2 regions of the Allohahella marinimesophila genome follow, and region 2 is predicted to be linked to the other one. Evidence: predicted binding sites of a transcription regulator. Region 2 holds the regulator's gene; the other holds the start of a gene.
What was found. The regulator FNR, encoded in region 2, switches genes on or off when oxygen is low (the NO sensors DNR and NnrR bind a similar motif). The targets are predictions, from matches to a motif close to TTGATNTANATCAA.

Region 1 (11,344 bases), on a different contig from region 2:
GCTTGAGATCTGCGCCAGCGTCTGATGTTAACGCTAATGATAGATCACGTGGACGCAGACGATACTGATTGCTACCTTAGCAGCTTCAGTATGATCAGGCTCGGGGAAGTGAAATGCGCGAAATGGACTACGCCGGATTCTGGGTGCGGGCAGGGGCTGCGCTCATCGATTCGATACTGATTCTGCTCATCATCGCACCCTTGCTCACAGTGATTTATGGTGAACGCTACTGGACTGGCGCAGCCATTGTTTATGGACCGGCAGATGTGCTGATCACTTACGTCGCCCCGGCAGTGGTCGTCATTCTGTTCTGGATGTTCAAGTCCGCCACCCCTGGCAAGTTGTGGCTCAAGCTCGAAATTATCGACGCTGACACCGGCGGCCAACCAACTACTGCCCAGCTGATCAAACGATACCTTGGCTACTACGTCTCAATGCTACCGTTCTGTCTGGGTTTTTTCAGCGCAGGCAGAGATCCCCGGAAGCAAGGTTGGCACGACAAGCTGGCCAGTACGCTTGTCGTTCGCAGGGCGGCGGATGAGGCTTCAGGGCAGAAAGTCTGATCGATCTTTCTTGTCTTCCACCACTTTCTCCTTCTCGTACTGGGAACCCAGTTCATTCTGCCTGGTGGTGGAGAGCACGTCTCTGGCGGCCTCGAAGATCTCCTGTTCTTCCTCCTTCATGTGATGCTCGGTCAGTTCCCTGAGTTCGCGGAACTTTGGCAGCCACTGTGAGGAAGACATCTCCGTTTTGGCGAGTGCCTCCATGGCCTCTTCCATGTCCTGATGCTCGCCGATGCTGTGTGTGGCTTCATCCTGGCTTTCGGCCGAGCCGAGCATGGCATGGTAGAGCGTGCGCTCTTCGGCCTTGGCGTGGGCAAGCAGCTCCTTCACCAGCTTCGGATAATGTTCCTGCCGCTCAGCTGATGCGCCTTCGGTTTTTTCCAGTTTTCGCATGATGTCTCGGGCGACCTCATGGTCCTTGATCAGGGCTTCGAAGATATCTGCCATTTGTTTACTCCTTGTTGTTTTCCACCCATTGTCGGGTGTACCTCTCCGCTAGGTACGCCGGAGCATCCGAAATCGCTCAGCTAGCCTGTCATACCGACGTCGCGCGCCGTATCATGAAGTCTTCAGCCCCTGCCACGGAGTCCTGATCATGCGTGTAGCCTTCTTCAGTACACAGACTTACGACCGCACATTCTTTGACAGGCTGAACAGCAGCCATGGACACGAACTTATCTGGTTTGACACTCATCTGAATCAGAAAACGGCAGCGCTTGCCGCCGGTGCAGAGGCCGTTTGTGTGTTCGTGAACGACACGCTCGACGCGTCCACGCTGGAAACGCTGTCTGCGCTGGGTGTGCGTTTCGTAGCCCTGCGTTGTGCTGGGTTCAACAATGTCGACCTGCCTGCGGCCGCCGGCCTGGGCATGACAGTCGTTCGGGTGCCGGAGTACTCGCCCTATGCCGTCGCAGAACATGCCGTCGCACTGATACTGGCGCTGAATCGCAGAATACCCAGAGCTTACAATCGCGTGCGTGATGGCAACTTCAAACTGGACGGTCTGATGGGTTTCGACCTTCATGGCAAGACAGTCGGCGTGGTTGGAACAGGCAAGATAGGGGCTATCTTCGCCAGAATCATGCTGGGATTTGGCTGTCGCGTCCTGGCTGTTGATCCGTATCCTGATCTGACGCTGAAAAGCGATCTTGAAGCGGCCGGTAGCGGCTATGCGGAACTGGCTCAGGTGTTTGCCGAAAGCGACGTACTGAGCCTGCATTGTCCGCTCAATAAACACACTCATCATCTCATCGACGCCGCTGCCTTCGGCACCTCCAAATCGACACTGATGCTGGTCAATACCAGTCGCGGCGCGCTAGTGGATACCACCGCCCTCATTCAGGCGCTCAAGCAGGGACGAATCGGTAGTGTAGCCCTCGACGTGTATGAAGAAGAGGCTGAGCTGTTCTTTGCAGATCATTCAGCATCGCTCATTCAGGACGACGAATTCATGCGGTTGCTGACCTTTCCCAATGTGCTGATCACCGCTCATCAGGCTTTTTTCACTGAGGAGGCGGTTGAGAGCATCGCAACCATCACCTTACAGAATATGAGCGACCTGCAGGATCGGGGTAAATGTTCGAATGAGGTGGTGGCATCCTGAACGAACATTGCGAGCGGTGGTTCATCGGCAATCAGGGCTGCCCGGACTTCTTCTTGTGTGCGTCTTTCCAGACAAAGGTTCCAAAGGCCACGAGAAAGCCAATGGTCATTGCAACCACCGCCAGACCGGCCAATACATACTGATCCATGAACATGCTCATCGCTGCTTTCTCCGCTGAATACTGGTACTGATCACCTTGTCATTATACTGCTGCGAGCGGATGCCGAATTGACATGAATCAAGTCGGACGCTCGCGAGCATCACCTGCAATGATCAGATCTCTGCAGGTTTCACCAGATCAGAGTTTGATGGCTACACCCACCATGTAGACCCAGGGATCGATGTCTACGTCGACATCTGCCCTGACTCTGCCGGCATTCGTTTCTGCAGTGATGTCTGCCTTGGTGTCTATGTCTACATACCAGACAGCCGCGTTGAGACCGATGCGCTCTGTGAGTCGGTAGTCGAGGCCCGCCTGAGCGGCCAGCCCAATGGAGTCTTCCAGCTCAAGGTCAGTTGACGTGGCCTGTACGCCGGCTACAGGATTGTTCGGCAGACTGGCGAGTGCGCCAACCGAGTTGGTCAATGTCTGGGTGGTGTCTTCCTTGAAGAAGATGGTGTAGTTCAACCCTGCGCCGACATAGGGCTGCAGTTTCGCTTCTGATGGCATGGGGTAGTACTGGACGCTCAGAGTAGGTGGAAGATGCTGCACCTCGCCCAGCTTGCCCAGTCCGGAAAGAATGCCTGCGCCTTGGATGCTGTGTTTGAATGGCGTGGCCCCCAGTAGCTCGATCGCGATCTGTGGCCTGATGAAGTAGGTAAAACTGATGCCGAGACTGATATCACCGTCGACCCCAACTTCGGTGCCGGTCTTGTCGCCGGCGGCTGCAGACGGACGGTTGACCGCAATCGCCGAGCTGCTCTCAGCAGGATCGACGCTGGCAAGACCACCACGGATGACAAAGTCGCCAGCATCGTAAGCAGATGCGCTGGCGGCAGCGAGACATGAGGCAATCAACAACGGTGTTCTGAACATGGAAGCTCTCCTTGGATGATGAGAAAAGCTTACCGAAAGGCGCCGAGGAGGCCGTTGAGATAAATCAATGAGCAGGTCTATCCTGAAAATGTTTTTCCGGCTTCGGTTCATTGAAAATCATCATGGCCTTGTCATCAAACTGTAAACATCCAGCCGTAAGATCAATCGCGCAACATATGCGGCTTCACGAATATGTCGAAGTCCAGATATGGTATCGACTTGAGGCTTCCCCATGGATTCCATGCATGCATGACATTGCCGGGCTGAGTCCACCAGAATTGTTCAAGTGTCTCGCCGATGACACTCGCATTCGAATCGTCTTGCTCGTCGCGCGGGAGCTTGAGCTTTGCGTGTGTGAGCTCACAGAAGCGCTGGACGCTGCGCAGCCAAAAATTTCGCGTCATCTTGCGCAGCTTCGCGCCTGCGGATTGCTGGAAGATAGTAGGCAGGGCCAGTGGGTGTACTACCGGATTCATCCATATCTACCCGACTGGGCAAGGCAAATTATTGCCATTACAGGCCAGGCCAATCAGCAATGGCTGCTCGAGACTAGCGGGCGCCTGGAATGCATGGGAGACAGACCAATGCGAGCAACGAACTGCGGAGCAATGTCATGAGTAGAACGGTAAAGGTCGGTATCAATGGCATGGGCCGGATAGGGCGGCTGGCAGTGCGCGCACTGTGGGATATGGATGCCATCAGCATAGTGCAGGTCAACGACCCGGCCGCTGATGCAGCCACTTTTGCACACCTGATCAATTTCGACTCGGTACATGGGCGCTGGAAGAACGAGGCGAAGTCAGAGGGTGAAACGATCATTATCGGCGACTCGCGCATTGGCGTCACAGCTAACAAGGCCATCGAAGATACCGACTGGTCTGCCTGTGATGTGGTCATCGAAGCTAGTGGCAAGATGAAGACCACCTCAATGCTGGCTGCCTATCTGGAACAAGGCGTGAAGCGCGTCGTGGTGAGCGCGCCGGTGAAGGAGGCGAGTGTGCTCAATGTCGTGATGGGCGTGAATGATCATCTATATGATCCTTCCAAGCATCGAATCGTGACTGCGGCGTCCTGTACAACCAACTGTCTGGCACCGGTGGTCAAGGTCATTCATGAGGAACTCGGCATCCGCCATGGCTCCATCACGACGATTCATGATCTCACCAATACTCAGAGTATTCTGGATCAGCCGCACAAGGATTTGCGCCGTGCGCGTGCCAGTGGCATGAGCCTGATACCAACGACAACCGGATCAGCGACGGCTATCACCGAGATTTTCCCTGAATTGAAGGGGCGTCTGAATGGGCATGCCGTGAGGGTCCCGCTGGCCAACGCTTCGCTCACGGATTGTGTGTTCGAGGTAGAGCGCGAGACCACAGCCGAAGAGGTGAACCAGGTACTGAGAAAGGCAGCAGAGGGCGAACTCAGGAATATACTTGGCTATGAAGAGAGGCCCCTCGTGTCCATTGACTATAGGACAGATCCACGCTCGTCGATTATCGATGCGTTATCGACGATGGTCATCAACGGTACGCAGGTGAAGATCTATGCCTGGTACGACAACGAATGGGGCTACACCTGCAGAACCGCTGAGCTGACCCGCCTCGTGGGGCTGTCAGACTAAGTGCATGCCACTGGATTCGTCGTTATGAAAAACCTGGCAAGCCTGTCCCCCCAGATTCGTCAATACATGGTGGTCACCGGTAATTATTGGGCCTTTACGCTGACCGACGGTGCCCTACGCATGTTGGTCGTGTTGCATTTCCATAGCCTCGGTTACAGTCCTTTAGAGATTGCCTCACTGTTCCTGTTCTACGAATTCTTCGGCGTGGTCACCAATCTTGTCGGTGGCTATCTCGGTGCCCGGCTAGGTCTGAACCGCACCATGAACCTGGGCCTGGTGCTGCAGGTAGTGGCGCTGATGATGCTATTTGTTCCAGCGGACTGGCTTACGGTGGTCTGGGTCATGGCCGCCCAGGCACTCTCCGGTATAGCGAAGGATCTCAACAAGATGAGCGCCAAAAGCGCCATCAAGCAGTTGATTCCGAACGATCAGCAAGGGGCTTTGTATCGCTGGGTCGCCCTGCTGACTGGTTCGAAAAATGCGCTTAAGGGCGTTGGATTTTTTCTCGGCGGCGCGTTGCTGACCTGGGTCGGCTTCCAGCACGCCGTATTGACGATGGCGATTGCCCTCAGCCTGGTCTGGCTAAGCAGTCTGGTTTTGTTGAAGAAAGATCTTGGCAAGACCAAAGCCAAACCAAAGTTCAGCGAAATGCTATCGAAGAGCAGGGCTGTGAACGTGTTATCGGCGGCCAGGTTGTTTCTCTTCGCAGCCCGCGACGTCTGGTTTGTGGTAGCGCTGCCTGTCTATCTCAGCAGTCAGCTCAACTGGGATTTCTGGAAGGTTGGCGGTTTCCTGGCGCTCTGGATCATTGGTTACGGGGCCGTTCAAACCTTGGCCCCAACGATGACGGGTTTCCGCTCAGGTCGTGTGCCTGATGGGCGCACTGCCTTCGGTTGGGCCATGGCGCTCGCGGCCTTTCCAGCGCTGATTGCGCTGTCCATGGGAACGGAAATTCCCGTTGAAGTCGTACTGATAGGGGGGCTGCTGGCCTTCGGCGTCCTGTTCGCAGTGAATTCCTCACTGCATAGCTACCTCATCGTGTCGTACGCCAGAGAAGAAGGGGCCTCGCTCGATGTCGGCTTCTACTATATGTCGAATGCAGGTGGACGACTCTTCGGAACGCTCCTGTCAGGGTGGATTTACCAGGCTTATGGTCTGGAAGTCTGTCTCTGGGTCTCTACCGCCTTTGTGACGCTCGCTGCTGTCATTTCTGTCGCCCTGCCGCGGCATCCTGAACCGACTGTTGCCCAGGCATGAGCCTGTCCCCGGCTAGCGCGAACCGCCTGTTGATAGCGCTCGGTCTGGTGCTGATACTCAGTTGGGGCAGTCTTTACTACAGCCTGGCTGTGCTAGCTCTGCCCTTGCGCACAGAACTGGGGTTCAGCGAACTCACAGTGTTTGGCGCATTCACGCTAGGTGTACTGGTCTCTGGACTGGCCGCGCCGGCGGTTGGGCGCTGGATTGACCGTTCAGGTGGCCGCGGCCCTCTGGCTCTCGGTTCCATTCTCGCTGCCCTGGCATTCGTGCTACTAGCCACGGCCAACGGGCTTGTGGTCTATTTTCTGGGCTGGCTGATCGCCGGGGCTGCGATGGCGCTATGCCTGTACGATCCGGTTTTTGTCGTGATTCATCAGGTCTTGCCCGACCGGTTCCGTCGCTCGGTGACGGTGCTGACACTGTTTGGGGGCTTCGCCAGTACCGTGTTCTGGCCCCTGAGTCACTGGCTGGTGGAGATCGCGGGCTGGCGCGAAGCGCTATTGATGTTTGCCGCTTTTCAGCTGTTGATTGCGCTGCCCGTACACCTGTTCATGGTGCCCCCGAAGCCGGGTGTAGGCGATTCATCGGCGGCTGCTGAAGCACTGTCGATGCATGCCCAATCCGCGCCTGCGCCGCCTGAAAAAATTGAGCTGGCCTGGTTATCACTGGCCTTCGCCTCGGCCATGGGTGTCTTCGGCGCGCTGTCGCTCTTTTTGATCGATGCCCTGGAAAGCCGCGGATTCGATCGGGCTGATGCTGTCTGGCTGGCAGCCGCTATCGGACCAATGCAGGTGGTCGGCCGCCTGGTTGAGTGGCGCTTTGCCAACAGAAGCAGGGCAGTCACTGTTGGTGCAGTGTCGCTGTCACTCCTGCTGGTGAGTACTCTGCTACTGAATCTCATATCACCATACTGGGTTCTGGGGCTGGTGTTCGCGGCCTTTTATGGCATTGCCAATGGTCTCTTGACCGTAGTGCGCAGCACAGTGCCGGTTGAAATATTCGGACCAGCCAATGTCGGCGCCACACTTGGGCATCTTGCGCGGCCAGCCTTCGTGGTGAAAGCGCTGATGCCGGCGATATTTGCTGGGCTGCTGGCTGCAGGTGTGCAGATGTCGGTGGCCCTCTGGACCCTGGCTGCTTTCGCTGCGCTGGCCATAGTTGCTTACTGGCGATTGTTCGTTGCCCGGGAGCGGTCAAACCAGAACAGGCGGCAGCGTCGTATGCAGTTGGACAGACAGGCACTCGAGCCGTAAGCAGCGTATGCCTGCTGACGGCTTGTCAGCAGGAGCATCCAATGGTTGAGACCGCTTTTTTCTGGGGTATCGTCAGCGCACTGTCACTACCGCTCGGCGCGATACTGGGCCTTGTCTGGCGTCCGGGCTCCAGAATCACTTCGGCCTTCATGGCTTTTGGTGCTGGTGCGCTGCTGTTTGCTCTCACCATCGAGCTGATGGCTCATGTACCGCACTATGTGGACACTCACGGCAACGGCGCTCTGGTCGTGGCCGTGATCGGTGCAGTGGCGGGAGGCGTGCTGTTCTCCGTACTCAATAAATTTCTCAACGACCGTGGCGCCTTTCTGCGCAGCCTTTCCAATGTTCGGGATCATGTGGCCCGGACCAAAAAAGCTCGTGCCCGAAGGCTGCTGCGTAGGCTGGCTAAAATAAGTGTGCTGAAAGATTTGCCGTCCGACGACCTCGCAGAGCTCGTGAAATATGTTCGAAAGGAAAGATTCGCCCCTGGCGAACTGATTTTCAGACGAGGAGATGATTCACGTGAGATCCACTTCGTTCGTGAAGGTGGCGTTCGATTATACGAAGAGGTCCCGGACAGGTACGCCAGGGATGACTCTCCGCCGGCCACCAATGCTATCGCGGAATTTCAGGCTGGCGACACCTTCGGTGAGCGGGCCGTAATCAGTGGCGTCAGTCGGCAGACCACAGCGCGCGCCGCTACCAGGACCACTTTGTATACCCTCGACAAGGATGACCTCGATGTTCTACTGGAACAGAGGCCGCAACTGAAACCCGTCATTGAAGCCCTGGCCAGCCATCAGGACCACGCCGGCGCTGATGAGCTGGATGCGCAGGCCGAGGGGGACGATGAACTTGATACAGTGAACCTGCCAATCAGCGAGCGAGACATCCAGGAAGAGAGTCGTGGTGCAGCGGGCTCAGCTGGCGCAGCCATGGCCATCTGGCTCGGTATAGCCATCGACGGCGTGCCGGAGTCGTTGGTGATCGGCACGCTGGCGATTGACACTGGTGGCATGAGCCTGGCCTTCATTGTCGGTGTCTTTTTGGCGAACTTTCCTGAGGCCATGTCCAGCGCCGTCATCATGCGACGTCATGCCTTCTCGATCCCACGCATCATGTGGATGTGGTCGTCGCTGTGCCTGCTCACTGGCCTGGGTGCGATGTTTGGTGCCTGGGTATTCCCGCCAGATCCTGCCGGGACGGCTTTCTTCATCAAACTGGCAGTAGAGGGTGTAGCTGCTGGAGCCATGCTGACCATGATAGCCGAGACTATGCTGCCGGAAGCTTTCGAGCATGGTGGGTCGGTCACTGGCCTGGCCACACTCATTGGTTTTCTTGCCGCCTTATCGGTAGCAGCCCTCGGCGCCTAGAGCCTCCTTTTAGCGTTTGGTGCGTTGCTTGCTTGATATTTCCTTGAGCAACATGGTTGTTCGGTTGAAGAAAAACTATCCAAAAATAAAGGAGATATCATCATGCAAGTTCATGAGATCATGACAAAAAATCCCAAGGTCCTGCCTGCCAGCTCAACTATCCGTGAGGCGGCAAGTCGTATGAAAGAATTGCATATTGGCGCCGTTCCCGTGTCCCGGGATGACAAGGTGGTGGGCCTGCTCACGGACCGGGACATCGCCATCAAGGCTGTTGCCGAAGGCAAGGGGCCCGAGGATAGTGTAGATAGCCTGGTAGATGGGAAGGTCCTGTATTGCTATGAGAAGGACGATGTAGAAAATGTTCTGCGCAACATGCAGTCACAAAATGTGCAGCGGCTGCTCGTCATGGATAGCGATCAGAACAAGGATCTCACCGGCATCATTACCTTGAGCGATATTGCGGACAAATGTGCGGACTCGCTGCCTCAGGATATTGCCAGAGCATGCAAGACCTATCATTAAATGCCAGTGGTACGGGCTGCGCCATAGCGGTGCCGCCCGATCCTTGTAAAGCTCGTTGACACTTTGAAATTACTGCAAAAACACTACAATAACTGCCCATCTCGACATCATTGATCACGCCTTATAGGTAGCGGTGAGTCGGCGAACGCCGTTGCCTCCAGTAGAGCTCCAGCCAGTGCAGCAGCCAGCGGCCCGGAATACATCAATACCGACCACGCTGTTGCTTCCGCAGCGCCGATGCCAAAAGGTGCCAGCAACAGAATCATGCTTGCCTCCCGTACGCCGACGTTAGCGAATGATATTGGCAGCAATGCCAGTAGAAATACCATGCCGTAAATCCACATGACGCTGATGAGATCTATTGACAGGCCCAGGGCGAGGCCGAAGAACAGCATGCCTGCCGCCCCTATGACGTGTGCGGCGCAGCCAGCGAAGATCAGTACGAAAGTCTGCCGCCATCCCAGATCGTTCAGGATCTGCATTTGCGAAAGCAGAGCGCCTGCAGCTCTGGAGAAGCGGCCATGACCATTCGCGTATCGATGTTGCAATCTGGGCGCCAAGCCGAAAGCGTTGATGCCGGTCTTGAGCAAAAAAGGCAGTAGCAGCAGGGTTAGCAACGACAGGAGCGCTATCAAGGAGTTCAGGGCGGGCGAGGTGGCGTCCTGGGAGCGGACAAAATCGGCAAGCCAGGCGGTACAGGTGAGGAAACCGATGGTCAGCGCAGCGATGGCCTTGTTGACCACCACGTTGGTCAGTGCAGCTGCACCGCCCGCACCGTACTGCCGATATTTAACAAAAGTCACCGCCCCACCGGCAATACCGCCCGGTAGAAAAAGGCCGTAAAAGGCAGTCGCCAGCACGATCCTCAGCATGACCCAGAAACTCAGGCTAAGTCGCTGGAAATGAGCCAGCAGCTGCATTCTGGCAGCGGTGATCACCCTGATGAGCACCTGCAGAAAAAGCGCGGCCCAGAGCCAGGAGAGCTCGGTACTGGCGAGATGGGTGCTGATTTCGCGAAGCGGGGCTAGCTCCAGAACGAGTATGACCGCCGCTACTGTGAGCGCGATTCTCAACGCGCATTTTGCGTACCTGCCAACCTGCACCTGTTGCCTAGCCTTTGGCGAAACGGTCAGTGGCCCTGATCAGCTGGTCCAGGATGCCTGGTTCCGAATAGGCGTGGCCAGCACCTTCTATCAGATGGAACGCCGCCTCCGGCCAGGCTTTGTGCATGGCATAAGCGTATCGGGCCGGGCAGGGCATATCGTAACGCCCATGAACGAGTACAGCCGGGATGTTCCTGAGCGTATCGATATTCCGCATCAGCTGGTTCTCCTCCAGCCAGGCGCCGTGACTGAAGTAGTGATTTTCGATACGGGCGAAGGCGAGGGCGAATGTGCCGTCACTGAAGGCCGAGGTCATAGCTTCGTCCGGGAGCAGCGTGATGGTTTCACCCTCCCAGATAGTCCAGGCTTTCGCGGCCTCCAGCTGCACCTGACGGTCATCACCTGTCAGGCGCTGGCGATACGCCTTCATCATATTGCCACGCTCATTCTCAGGAATGGGCGCCTGGAAACGAGCCCATTTATCAGGGAACAATTCAGAGGCGCCGAACTGGTAGTACCAGTCGAGTTCGGCCTGTGTAAGGGTGTAGATGCCCCGAAGCACCAGTTCACTCACTCTGTCAGGATGCCTCTGGGCATAGGCCAGAGCCAGGGTGGACCCCCAGGATCCACCAAACACCAGCCAACGCTCGACGCCTGCGAGTGCTCTCAGACGCTCGATATCCGCTACCAGGTGCCAGGTCGTATTGGCCTCGAGCTCGGCATGAGGGGTCGAGCGGCCGCAGCCTCGCTGGTCGAACAGCAACAGATCGTAGACTGCGGGATCGAAGAGCCTACGGTGCTCTGCATTGCAGCCGCCACCCGGCCCACCGTGCAGAAATACAGCCGGTTTACCGCCTCGCACACCGCAGCGTTCGTAATACACCTGATGCCCGTCGCCGACATCGAGCATGCCGGTCTCATAGGGTTCGATGGGCGGGTAAGGTGTGCGGAGCTGCGGCATGGAGGTCCTGCTATGCATGTGGGTTGAGGGCAATGACCGTCAGGATAAT
Region 2 (11,344 bases):
GATCGGCATTCTCGGCAGAGAGCGCTTGACCACCGAGACCAATATTCAGGTGATGAACCTCTTCGATGGTCACCTTGAGATCGTGACTGTCAATAACGAGCAATTTATCGGCTAGTTTGATGCGCGTCAGCGGGAAGGTGGGGTAGTTTCGCGTCGCCAGCACCACATGTAACCTGGCTGGAGGGTGTTCGAGCATGGTGGTGAACACCTCGATGATACTGGGCGCTGCAATGTGCTGAAAATCGTCCAGCACCAGATGCAGTCCGCCATCAATACGATCAAAGGCGTCTGCCATCGACTCGGCGATGCTGCTGCCTGAGGGCCTGAACTCCTTCAGGAAGGGGTCATACCAGGTGATGTCGAAACCGGGCATGACCCCCCGCAGGGCTTCGGCCAGTCGGCGAAAGAATCTCGGAGGATCGTTATCCCGTTCGTCCAGCGCCAGCCTGACGATGCGCCGAGTGGGATACAGTGCCTCCCAGTGATGCAGCAAGGTCGACTTGCCAGAACCGGCTGGTGCTATCAGTAAAGTCAATGGAAACTGTTCGCTATGGTCGAGCAGTGTAATCAGTGGCTGGCGCAGGATGCGCGCCACCCCATACCCCCGTTCAATGCTACTCACTGAATGCTGTGTCCTTTCATGAAGATACCTCTCGTGGCCAGGCTCTGACGTTAGCCCGTTCGACTGAATGCAGCTTACTCAGGAGGCGCCACAGGCGATTGTGACAGAGTTATCAGTTCCACAGCTTACCCTACCCAAGTAGGGGATTGCTTTTCCTGTTTCACTGCTAGAGTCGCCAGCGCTGTACCTCACAGGACACACATAGCAATGGAGAACAAGAAATGGCGATAACACCCTGGGTCACCTGGCCGGCCCTCACCAGTTTTGGCAGTATTGGCGTCATGGGCGCGCTGCTTGTCCTCAGCTCGGAGAGGACTGATCTGCTCGAGAACAACATGTTCGACATGGAGCAGTGGGCGAAGCACAACGCAAACCTGGTCTGCGACGACAGGAGCCTGATGGCTCGAACCGTCGACGGTACCTGTAACATTCTGGAAAATCCGGCAGAGGGCTCGGTGTACCGGCGGTTCGGTCGCAACGTGGATCCGGCTTCGGTCTGGGCTGAAAACAACGCCGATACCTTGCTGACGCCCAACCCGCGAGAAGTCAGTAATGTGCTGATGGCGAGGGGCGATGAATTCAAACCGGCCACATCGCTCAACTTCATTGCTGCGGCCTGGATCCAGTTCATGGTGCATGACTGGTTCGACCACGGTCCGCAAAGTGATGCAGATCCAATGCGCATTCCATTACCAGCGGGCGACAGTCTCGGGACGGGTGAGATGGTGGTCAAGCGCACGATGCCAGACCCGACCCGCACCGGGGACGACGCTGATCTGCCACCTACCTTCCAGAACGTCAATACCCACTGGTGGGATGGATCACAACTTTACGGCAGCGACCAGGCGACCAATGACAGTGTTCGCGCTTTCGAAGGCGGCCGTCTCAAAGTGACCGATGAACAAACCCTGCCGACCGAATTCATGAGTGGCAAGCCGGTGACCGGTTTCAACGAGAACTGGTGGGTGGGTCTATCGATGCTGCATCGCCTGTTCACCCTTGAGCATAACGCGATCGCCGACCGTCTCGCGGAAGCCTACCCGGATGCCAGCGATGAGTGGCTGTACGATCGCGCCCGCTTGGTCAACGCAGCGCTGATGGCCAAGATTCATACCGTCGAATGGACGCCGGCAATCCTCGCCAACCCTGTACTGGAAAGGGCGATGTATGCCAATTGGTGGGGGCTTGGTGGCGACCGCGACAAGCGTGACAAGTATCAGAACGATCTCGACAACCTGAACCAGAACTTCAACCAGCTGGGCAACCTGTTCAGACTGATTGGCCTCAATTCTAATCTGGGGCAGGGCGATGCCGGCTTCCTCGACCATGCCCTTGGCGGTCTCGTGGGCTCGCGGACACCGAGCGACTATGACGTGCCGTATACCCTGACCGAAGAGTTTGTGGCCGTGTACCGCATGCACCCATTGCTGCGTGATAGCATCGATGTCTACGATATCGGCTCCAATATTGTCGACCAGAAGATCCCCCTGCCTGAGACCCGCGATGGCGATGCTGAAGACCTGCTCGACGACGTAGGCGCCGACCGTATGTGGTACTCCTTTGGTATCACCAACCCGGGTTCGCTGACACTGAAGAATTATCCTGATTTCATGCGGAATCTCGACGTGCCTGTGCGCGGCAGGCTGGACATGGCTACCATCGATATACTTCGTGATCGTGAGCGCGGTGTTCCCCGATATAACGAGTTCCGTCGCCAGATCGGCCTCAAGCCCATCACAAAATTTGAGGATCTGACTGATGATCCGGAAACGCTGGCCGAACTCAAGCAGCTCTACAACAACGATATCGAGCAGATCGATACCCTGGTTGGTCAACTGGCCGAAGAAACCCGGCCGGATGGCTTTGGCTTTGGTGAAACCGCGTTCCAGATCTTCATCCTCAACGCCTCGCGTCGTCTAATGACGGACCGCTTCTTTACCAGCGACTATCGAGCCGAAGTGTATACCCAGGAAGGTATCGACTGGGTCGAGGAAAACACCATGGTCGACATCATCAAGCGTCACTACCCGAACCTGTCTGGCAGCCTTGTCGGCATGGACAACGCGTTCAAGCCCTGGGGCCTCAACATGCCTGCCGAGTATGAGTCGTGGGATGCCGATGCCAAGGCGCAGCATCTCTGGACCAATGGCGTCATGCGCACCGCCTACGATGCAAACGAGTTACCTGAGATTCCGCCAGTCAATATCGGTGGACTGATCGATTCCATCCTCTGGACCAAGGTCAATCGCGTAGGCGACGTCGCGCCAGCGGGCTATGAGAAGCCACTTCACCCACGCGCTGCTGTGGCACGAGTGAAGTTCGTACCTGAAGCTGGCAGTCAGTATACCGGGCTGTTCGAAGGTGCCGATGAAGGCCTGCTGAGACTGTCGCTGACTGGTGATCCTGCGGATCGCGGCTATGCGCCGGGCCTGGCTCTGAAGCTGTTCGCTGATGGCAAACCTTCAGAAAACATTTCTGCGCTGTACACGCTGTCCGGGCAGGGCGACAACTACGACTTCTTTGCAAACGAGATGTCGAATTATGTGTCACCTGAAGCCAATGAGTCACTTGGCTCCACGATCCTGTTTTCCCTCGTGAGCACCAAGCCGACGCTGCTGATGGCCAACGCAATGGCTGAAACCCGTCAGGATGGTAGTCCCGTTGCTGCACCCAAGTCACCAACGCAACTCTACTTCGTGCCCGGTCAGGAGCTCAACGGGATGTTCTCATCAGAGCCACACGATTTCCGTGAGGATCTGATGGCACTGCCTGAGGGTGTAAAGGTCTACGACGTCTATGCCACCACCAAGTCGATCAGAAGCTCGATCTTCCCGTCACTGAACCGTCGCTATGCCAGGGAGCGTCGTGAGAGTGCGACCAAGATTGGGGAGCTGGTCATGAACTCCGCATTCGTAGCATCGGCCTTCGGTGATTCTGGCATCTTCTTCAAGCACCAGCGTTACGAAGACCGATAGGAGGGGACTTCCCGACGACCTGGGGCGACACCGGACGCCCTCGGCCTTTCTTTCCGATGCAGTCCAGGGGCTGCATCGGCTTTTTTTTGCCCAGAATACACTCGACCGAATATTGGTTCTCACGTTCTGGAAGATTGAAGATTGGACAGGAAATGATCAACCTATTGGCGAAAATGCCGGTTCACAGCTACGGTTGTAAGATGTTTTCCAGATATCTTTAACCATGTTTGCTTGTTCGGTCGTTGCTGTCCAGCGGCGCCTCATGGCTTGTCTGTGGCTCCTTCTTTTGCTGGCGCCCCAAATACTGGCTAGCGATGCCCTCATACCGGACCTGGTAGATGGAAGCGCGGAGCATACTCCGACGCTCTATTATATCGAGGATGAAGGTGGACGGCTGTCGTTCGACAGCCTCACCAGCGGAGAGGGGGCCTGGCAGGAGACGGGAATAGGCACTGCGAACTTTGGCTATTCCAGCGCCGTATTCTGGTTTCGGGTCGACTTTGTCAACACCACCAATAAGCCGCTGGACAAGCTGCTTGATGTCCATGCACCCTTTATAGACCATATCGAGTATCAACTTCTTCGGAATGGCGAGCCGGTGCAGTCTGGCGTCACAGGTGATCTATATCCGTTCTCCCAACGAATAGTTGCGCATCCGAATTTTCTGTTTCCAGTGACGCTCGAGCCTGCCGAAATCTATACCTATATGTTTCGGGTAAAGGAATCGGGTCCTATGGAGTTCCCGATCACGCTCTGGAACGAGCGGGCCTTCCACCTGCATGATGTCATCGCCGCACAGCTGAACTCGATTTACTACGGCATTCTCATTTTCCTGATCCTGTTCAACTCGATGATCTATTACGCCCTGCGGGAAAAGACCTACCTGTATTATGTGCTCTTCGTGGCCACCTTGTTGCTGTTGCAGTCCACCTTGCATGGTCGGACCTTTGAGTACTTCTGGCCGGATTCGCCGGCAATGCAGTACTGGCTCATACAGATCAACATTCCGGCATCAGTTTTGTTCGGCTGCCTCTTCGCGCAGAATTTCCTGCGTGTCGACAAGCACAGTCCGCTGTTGAATCTCGGATACCGCCTCGCCATCGCTGCCAGCATCCTATGCCTGGCCATGTTGCCCTTTTTGAGGCCTGAGACATCGCTGATGACCTCAGCCTACCTCACTATTCCAGTATCTGTGATGCTGCTGTTGACCGGCCCTGTGCTGTGGTGGCGCGGTGTGCGGGAGGCCAGATTCTTCACCTTTGCCTGGGTGGGCCTGTCGATCGGCATTCTCTCGACCATGCTTTACAAGATTGGCTTTCTGAGCGAGTCGTTTCTGACGACCTACGGCGTACAGATTGGTTCGGCGCTGGAAGCCATGCTGCTGTCGATCGCCATTGTCGATCGCATCTATCGCGAACGGAACGATAGGGTGGCTGCTCACCGAAGAAGTATCAGGGATGCTGAAGAGCGTCTCAGCGCTGAACATCAGCTGGTACTGCAGGCCACCCATAACGTGGTTACGGGCCTGCCAAATCGCGTATTGTTCGAAAAGAGGATTCGCGAGCTGATTACGGCAGACGCCTCGCAGCCCTTCATGGTTTGTCTGATACATCTCAGCCGCTTCCACGAGATAGACAAGACCCTTGGTCACGATAATGCTGACCGGCTGTTGTGCCAGATAGCGACAAGACTCAGCACTTTCTGTGTTTCGCTTCAGGACAGCATTACCCTCGAGTCTCGCCAGGGGTCGCAGGTTTGCCTTGCCAGTACCGAAGGCGTCACCATGGGGCTGCTGCTAAAAAACATTGCGGTAACCGAGGATGGGGCGCTGGATGCCAGGCTGCTGCAGCTGGATGCCGAAGTCCGTCAGAGCGTGCAATTCGATCACCTGACGCTGGATCCCGGCGCCAAGATCGGTATCGTGCGCTTCCCTGCAGATGCCAAGGAACTAGAGGATGTGATGCGCAAGGCCCATATCGCGCTCGATATGGCAGGGCAGGCGCAGGACAATCTCGCCTTCTACGACGAAAGCTTCGATGTATATAACGAACGTCGTCTGACACTCATGGCTGAGCTCGACAAGGCGATCAGTCACGACGGCCTCGACCTGCACTTCCAACCGCAGCTGGACTTGAAACGGAACCGGATTATCGGGGTCGAGACGCTGGTGCGCTGGAAGCATCCTGAATATGGCTTCATACCGCCGGACGAATTTGTAACGCTGGCAGAGCGCACCGGCATCATCACACCACTGACGCGATGGGTCATTCGCAACACGCTAAAAGCGCACTCGGAGCTGACTGCGGGCGGCTTTCCCCTGCAGTTCTCGATCAATATTTCTGCGGTGAACCTGAAGGAGCCCGACTTCGCCCAGCAGGTGGCATTCATGCTCGAAGAGTTTGGCGTCCGACCGCAGGACATCATGCTGGAATTGACTGAAACGGCGATGATGGACAATCCGATACGGGCCAGTGAGGAGCTTTTCCGTTTGAAGAAGATCGGCGTGCTGTTGTCCATCGATGACTTCGGGACCGGGTATTCTTCACTGTCCTACATCAAGAAGCTGCCTATCGATGAGATCAAGATCGACAAATCGCTCGTGTTCGATCTGACCAGCAGCACCGATGATCAGGTCATCGTCAAGACGACCCTCGAGATGGCACAGAACCTCGGCTACAGGGTCGTTGCCGAGGGCGTGGAGAACCAGGAAATGCTGGATATCCTCATCGATCTGGACTGCGACCTCATCCAGGGGTATTTCCTGGCCAGGCCAATGCCATTACCGGCGCTGCTGGACTGGCTGTCCGAGCGAGGGCTGCAGGGCTCGTTGCCTGGCGCGGATCGCACGGCAAGGTCTATATCACCCTGGAATAACGCTTGATGAGCTGGTCGGCCTGCAGGTATTGATCGAAGACCATGCAGATGTTGCGGATGAGGAGACGGCCTTTTGGTGTCACCACCAGCCATTCATCGTCGAGCGTCAACAGGCCTTCACGTTCGTACTCGCGCAGAACGGGCAGCTCGCGCGCAAAATAGTGGTGAAAGTCCACCAGGTAGGCAATCTGCAAGGCCTCGAGTGAGACTTCGAACTGACACATCAGATTCTGAATGAGCGAACGCCGCAGCAGATCGTCGGCGCTGAGCTGAATCCCCCTCAGGACCGGCAATTCGTCGCGATCGAGCCGATCATAATACTCGGCCAGGTCCTTGACGTTCTGACTATAGCAGGGGCCGACCTTGCCAATAGCTGAAATGCCCATGGCCACGAGATCGCAGTCAGCGTGGGTCGAATAGCCCTGAAAGTTGCGCTGCAAACGACCCTGCTGCTGGGCGATGGTCAGTTCGTCATCCGCCTTGGCAAAGTGGTCCATACCGATATAGACGTAGCCAGCCCTGGTCAGCATCGAAATGGCGAGTTTCAGCAAGGCCAGCCGGGTCTCCCTGCTCGGCAGATCGTCTTCCTGAATCCGTCGCTGTGGTTTGAACATTGCGGGCATATGCGCATAGTTGTAGATCGACAGGCGGTCGGGGCTCAGTTCAATGACCTGATTCAGCGTTTTAGTGAAGCCTTCGAGGGTCTGATGGGGCAAGCCGTAGATGAGATCGATATTGACTGATCTGGCGCCATGCTCCCGTGCCGATTCGATGACCAACCGCGTCTGTTCCAGCGACTGGATGCGATTGACGGCCTTTTGTACCTTTGAATTGAAATCCTGAATACCCACACTGATACGGTTGAAACCAATACGCCCCAGTACAGCCATCGTTCCGGCATCGACCTTGCGTGGGTCGATCTCGATACTGATTTCCGCGTCCTCCAACAGGCGGAACTGCGACCTTGTGGCCGCCATCAATCGCTCCATCTGATCGGCAGGCAGGAAGGTTGGCGTACCGCCGCCCCAGTGCAGCTGGCTGACGGCCGGATGCTCGCCAAACAGTGCCCGTTGCAGCGCCATTTCCCTGATGAGATAGTCGACGTACTTCACCGACAGCGAGCGGTCTTTGGTGACGATCTTGTTGCAGGCGCAGAAATAGCACAGCGTGTTGCAGAATGGCAGATGGAAATAGAGCGATAATGGACGAACGCGACCGGCCAGACTGCTTTGTTCAGCCCAGGCCGCATAGGTCCCGGCATCGAAGGCTTCGACAAAGCGATCGGCTGTGGGATATGAGGTATAACGCGGCCCATTGCGGTCGAGCCGTCCAATGAGGTCGGTGTCGACCTCGATATTCAGGTCGCTCTGCGGTCTGTTCATCATGGGGGCTCACCAGGGTGTATAGTGGCTACTCTAGCGGAGCAGCGCGCCTCCAGATTTGATGTGGATCAAATGCAACTTAATCTATGATAATCTCTTCCCCCCAGACACTTAACAGTCAGATCAACAGGCACAGAGGTCTCATGTCTGAAGCAGTCGTCAAGGATAATCAAAAGCCCGTTCTTCATGCGCTCAAGCTGGCCTGTTCCAATTGCAGTCTGGCAGAACTTTGCCTGCCCTTTGGATTGCCCGATGCCGACCTCAGCCAGCTGGACCTGTTGATCGATCAGCGTCGCAGCGTCAGGCGAGGCGAGCATCTCTATCAGGCTGGCACCCATTTCGAGTCCCTTTACGCCATTCGTCGCGGTTTCTTCAAGACTCACGCGCTGACGGAAGACGGTCGTGAACAGGTGACGGGGTTTCACATGACCGGCGAAATCATGGGCGTCGACGCCATCAGTACCGATATTCATGCCTGTCATGCCACGGCCCTGGAAGACAGTGAGGTGTGTGAAATTCCTTTCACTCGTCTAGAAAACCTGATACGCGAGATTCCTGCGCTACAGCGACAGTTCCACCGCATCATGAGCCGCGAAATCGTTCGTGATCAGAGTGTGATGATGCTGTTGGGCAATATGCGTGCTGAAGAACGTGTAGCAGCCTTCCTGCTGAATCTGTCGCAACGGAATGCTGCGCGCGGCTATTCAGCCTCCGGCTTTCATTTGCGGATGACTCGTGAGGAGATAGGCAGTTTCATGGGGCTCAAGCTGGAGACGGTCAGCCGTACTTTTTCAAAGCTGCAGGACGAAGGCTATATCACAGTCGACAAGAAACGTGTCGATATCATCGATATGGAAAGGTTGAAAGCACTGCTGTCGCATTGTTCTCCGCGTAACGTGCTCTGAGTCCAGAACGACTTCCATCTAAAACATGTATTCCATTTGACTCATATCAAGAAAGCCGCAGCCGATTGACGCTATCTTCTGCTCATGAGTTCTGTCCAGGTCGGCAGAGCCGGGATTCTTCCCTGATCAGAGGTAGACGTTATGAAAAAGAACATTCTTCGCTCAGCCATTGCCGTCATCCTTCTCGGTGCCGTGATCGGCAACCCTGTCATGGCAGCCGACACCTCAGGCGCACATAACGGTCACGGCCAGGCGGTCACCTATCGTCCAGATGTGAAGTTTACCCTTCGCACGGACATTGCAGACGGCAGACTGGTCTTCATCGGTGTCGGCGGCAATATTGACGGCCAGATCAACCCCGACCTGACAGTGGCAGAAGGTGCAGTCGTCCAGATCAACCTGGTCAACGGCGATGGCGCTACTCACGATATTGCACTGCCTGACTTCAAAGTCGATTCAGACAATATTTCAGCCAAGGGCTCGAGCACAGCGGTAGTGTTCCGTGCCGACAAGAACGGCGAATTCAAGTACATCTGCACGCTGCCGGGTCACGTCCAGGCCGGCATGATCGGCAAGATCATCGTCGGCGGCGCCAAGGCTGCGAAGCAGGAGCCGAAAGGCATCGATGTATCCATGGATCCAACACAGGTTGGCAAGCCTGTGGGCAAGCGTGGACCGCAGTCTGTGACTGTCGACCTCGAGACCACCGAAGTGCTCGGCCAGCTGGATGACGGCACCACTTATCGTTACTGGACCTTTAACGACAAGGTCCCAGGCCCTTTCATTCGGGTGCGGGTTGGCGATACAGTGACCGTCAACATGGCGAACAAGGCCGACAGCAGCCATATCCACTCCGTCGACTTCCACGCAACGACTGGCCCTGGCGGTGGGGCAGCAGTCACCCAGGCGGCTCCTGGACAAACCAAGAGCTTCGACTTCAAGGCGCTCAACCCCGGGCTTTACGTCTACCATTGTGCCACGCCGATGGTGGCACAACATATTTCAAACGGCATGTACGGCATGATATTGGTCGAGCCTGAAGGTGGCCTGCACCCGGTCGATCGCGAGTTTTATGTGATGCAGGGTGAGCTCTACACTGCTCAGAAACATGGCACACAGGGTGAGCATGAGTTTTCACTCGAGAAGCTGCTGGATGAGCGCCCTGAGCACCTGACCTTCAACGGCACTATGGGCGCACTGTCCAAGACTCACAGAATGGAGGCCAAGGTTGGTGAAAAGGTTCGCATTTACTTTGGCGTAGGTGGTCCGAATCTGACCTCGAGCTTCCACGTGATCGGTGAGATTTTCGACAGCGTCTACAACCAGGGCGACCTGACTTCTCCGCCGCTGAAAAACATTCAGACCACTACAGTCGCACCGGGTGGCGCCACAATGGTCGAGTTCGGGACAGAGGTGCCAGGCAAGTACATCCTGGTTGACCACGCGCTGTCCAGACTCGAGAAAGGGCTTGTAGGCATACTCCATGTGGTTGGCGAGGAGAACCATGAGATCTTCAAGGCGCACGGGGACATTGACCCAAACTCTGGTCACTGATACCAACGTCTGATCACGCTTTCCAGCCCGCGTAATGCGGGTTTTTTTATGCGCTATGCCAAGTGTACGGACCGTCCTGAAACGGAACGGTTTGGATCAGGCGGCATTGGTGAATCAGACTGTCTGCTCAAACTGGGCGTAAACAACTCTCATGCCGACCAGGCGCCTAGCCGACGGTCGTGGTGATATAAACAATGTATCGAAGCAAGAGGCTTGAAAATGCAGATGTCGCTGGAGCAAACACTCGATAGTGTGCGTGAGAAAGATCCCCATCAGCCTGAATTTCATCAGGCTGTCGAGGAAGTCCTGTCAACGCTGTGGCCCTTCATCGAGAAGTGCAAGGACTATCAGAAGCAGGGGCTGATCGAGCGCTTCGTCGAACCAGAACGCATCATTCAATTCCGTGTGCCGTGGGTGGATGACGCTGGCAAGGTTCACGTCAACCGCGGCTATCGGGTGCAGATGAACAGTGCCATCGGCCCGTATAAGGGTGGCTTGAGATTTCATCCTTCGGTCAATCTCAGTGTTTTGAAATTTCTCGCGTTCGAGCAGGTTCTGAAAAACTCACTGACAACGCTGCCACTTGGCGGCGGGAAGGGTGGGGCGGACTTCGATCCGAAGGGCAAGAGCGACAATGAGGTGATGCGCTTCTGTCAGGCCTTCATGACCGAGCTCTACCGGCATATAGGGCCGGAAACAGATGTTCCAGCTGGTGACATTGGTGTGGGCGGCAGGGAAGTGGGATACATGTACGGCATGTACCGAAAACTGCGGAACGAAGTCACTGGCACTTTCACCGGCAAAGGACTGAGCTATGGCGGCAGCATCCTCCGACCGGAAGCTACTGGCTACGGTCTGATCTATTTTGTCGAGGCTATGCTGAAAACGAAAAACAAGGAAATAGCTGGCCAGAAACTCGCCATTTCAGGGTCCGGAAACGTCGCCCAGTTCACCGCTCACAAAGCTATCGAACTTGACGCGCTGGTGGTGACCATGTCCGACTCAGATGGCGTCGTTCACAACCCGGATGGC

Region 1: a site for FNR is predicted at 2,395-2,408, ahead of ccoM (cytochrome c oxidase subunit CcoM). Genes of this name have one in related genera too.

Annotation. Positions count from the first base shown of each region.
Region 1 is NZ_BAABBO010000016.1:8,701-20,044, forward strand. It holds gene ABD735_RS16140 (RDD family protein) at 114-563, shown strand; gene ABD735_RS16145 (hemerythrin domain-containing protein) at 546-1,010, opposite strand; gene ABD735_RS16150 (2-hydroxyacid dehydrogenase) at 1,159-2,166, shown strand; gene ccoM (cytochrome c oxidase subunit CcoM) at 2,198-2,326, opposite strand; gene ABD735_RS16160 (OmpW/AlkL family protein) at 2,465-3,202, opposite strand; gene ABD735_RS16165 (metalloregulator ArsR/SmtB family transcription factor) at 3,448-3,819, shown strand; gene ABD735_RS16170 (ArsJ-associated glyceraldehyde-3-phosphate dehydrogenase) at 3,816-4,826, shown strand; gene arsJ (organoarsenical effux MFS transporter ArsJ) at 4,851-6,083, shown strand; gene ABD735_RS16180 (MFS transporter) at 6,080-7,336, shown strand; gene ABD735_RS16185 (cyclic nucleotide-binding domain-containing protein) at 7,378-8,709, shown strand; gene ABD735_RS16190 (CBS domain-containing protein) at 8,812-9,231, shown strand; gene ABD735_RS16195 (lysylphosphatidylglycerol synthase transmembrane domain-containing protein) at 9,339-10,304, opposite strand; gene pip (prolyl aminopeptidase) at 10,342-11,295, opposite strand.
Region 2 is NZ_BAABBO010000007.1:459,975-471,318, forward strand. It holds gene ABD735_RS07690 (winged helix-turn-helix domain-containing protein) at 1-622, opposite strand, end outside; gene ABD735_RS07695 (peroxidase family protein) at 844-3,597, shown strand; gene ABD735_RS07700 (EAL domain-containing protein) at 3,860-6,478, shown strand; gene hemN (oxygen-independent coproporphyrinogen III oxidase) at 6,453-7,856, opposite strand; gene fnr (fumarate/nitrate reduction transcriptional regulator Fnr) at 7,997-8,758, shown strand; gene nirK (copper-containing nitrite reductase) at 8,900-10,312, shown strand; gene gdhA (NADP-specific glutamate dehydrogenase) at 10,532-11,344, shown strand, end outside.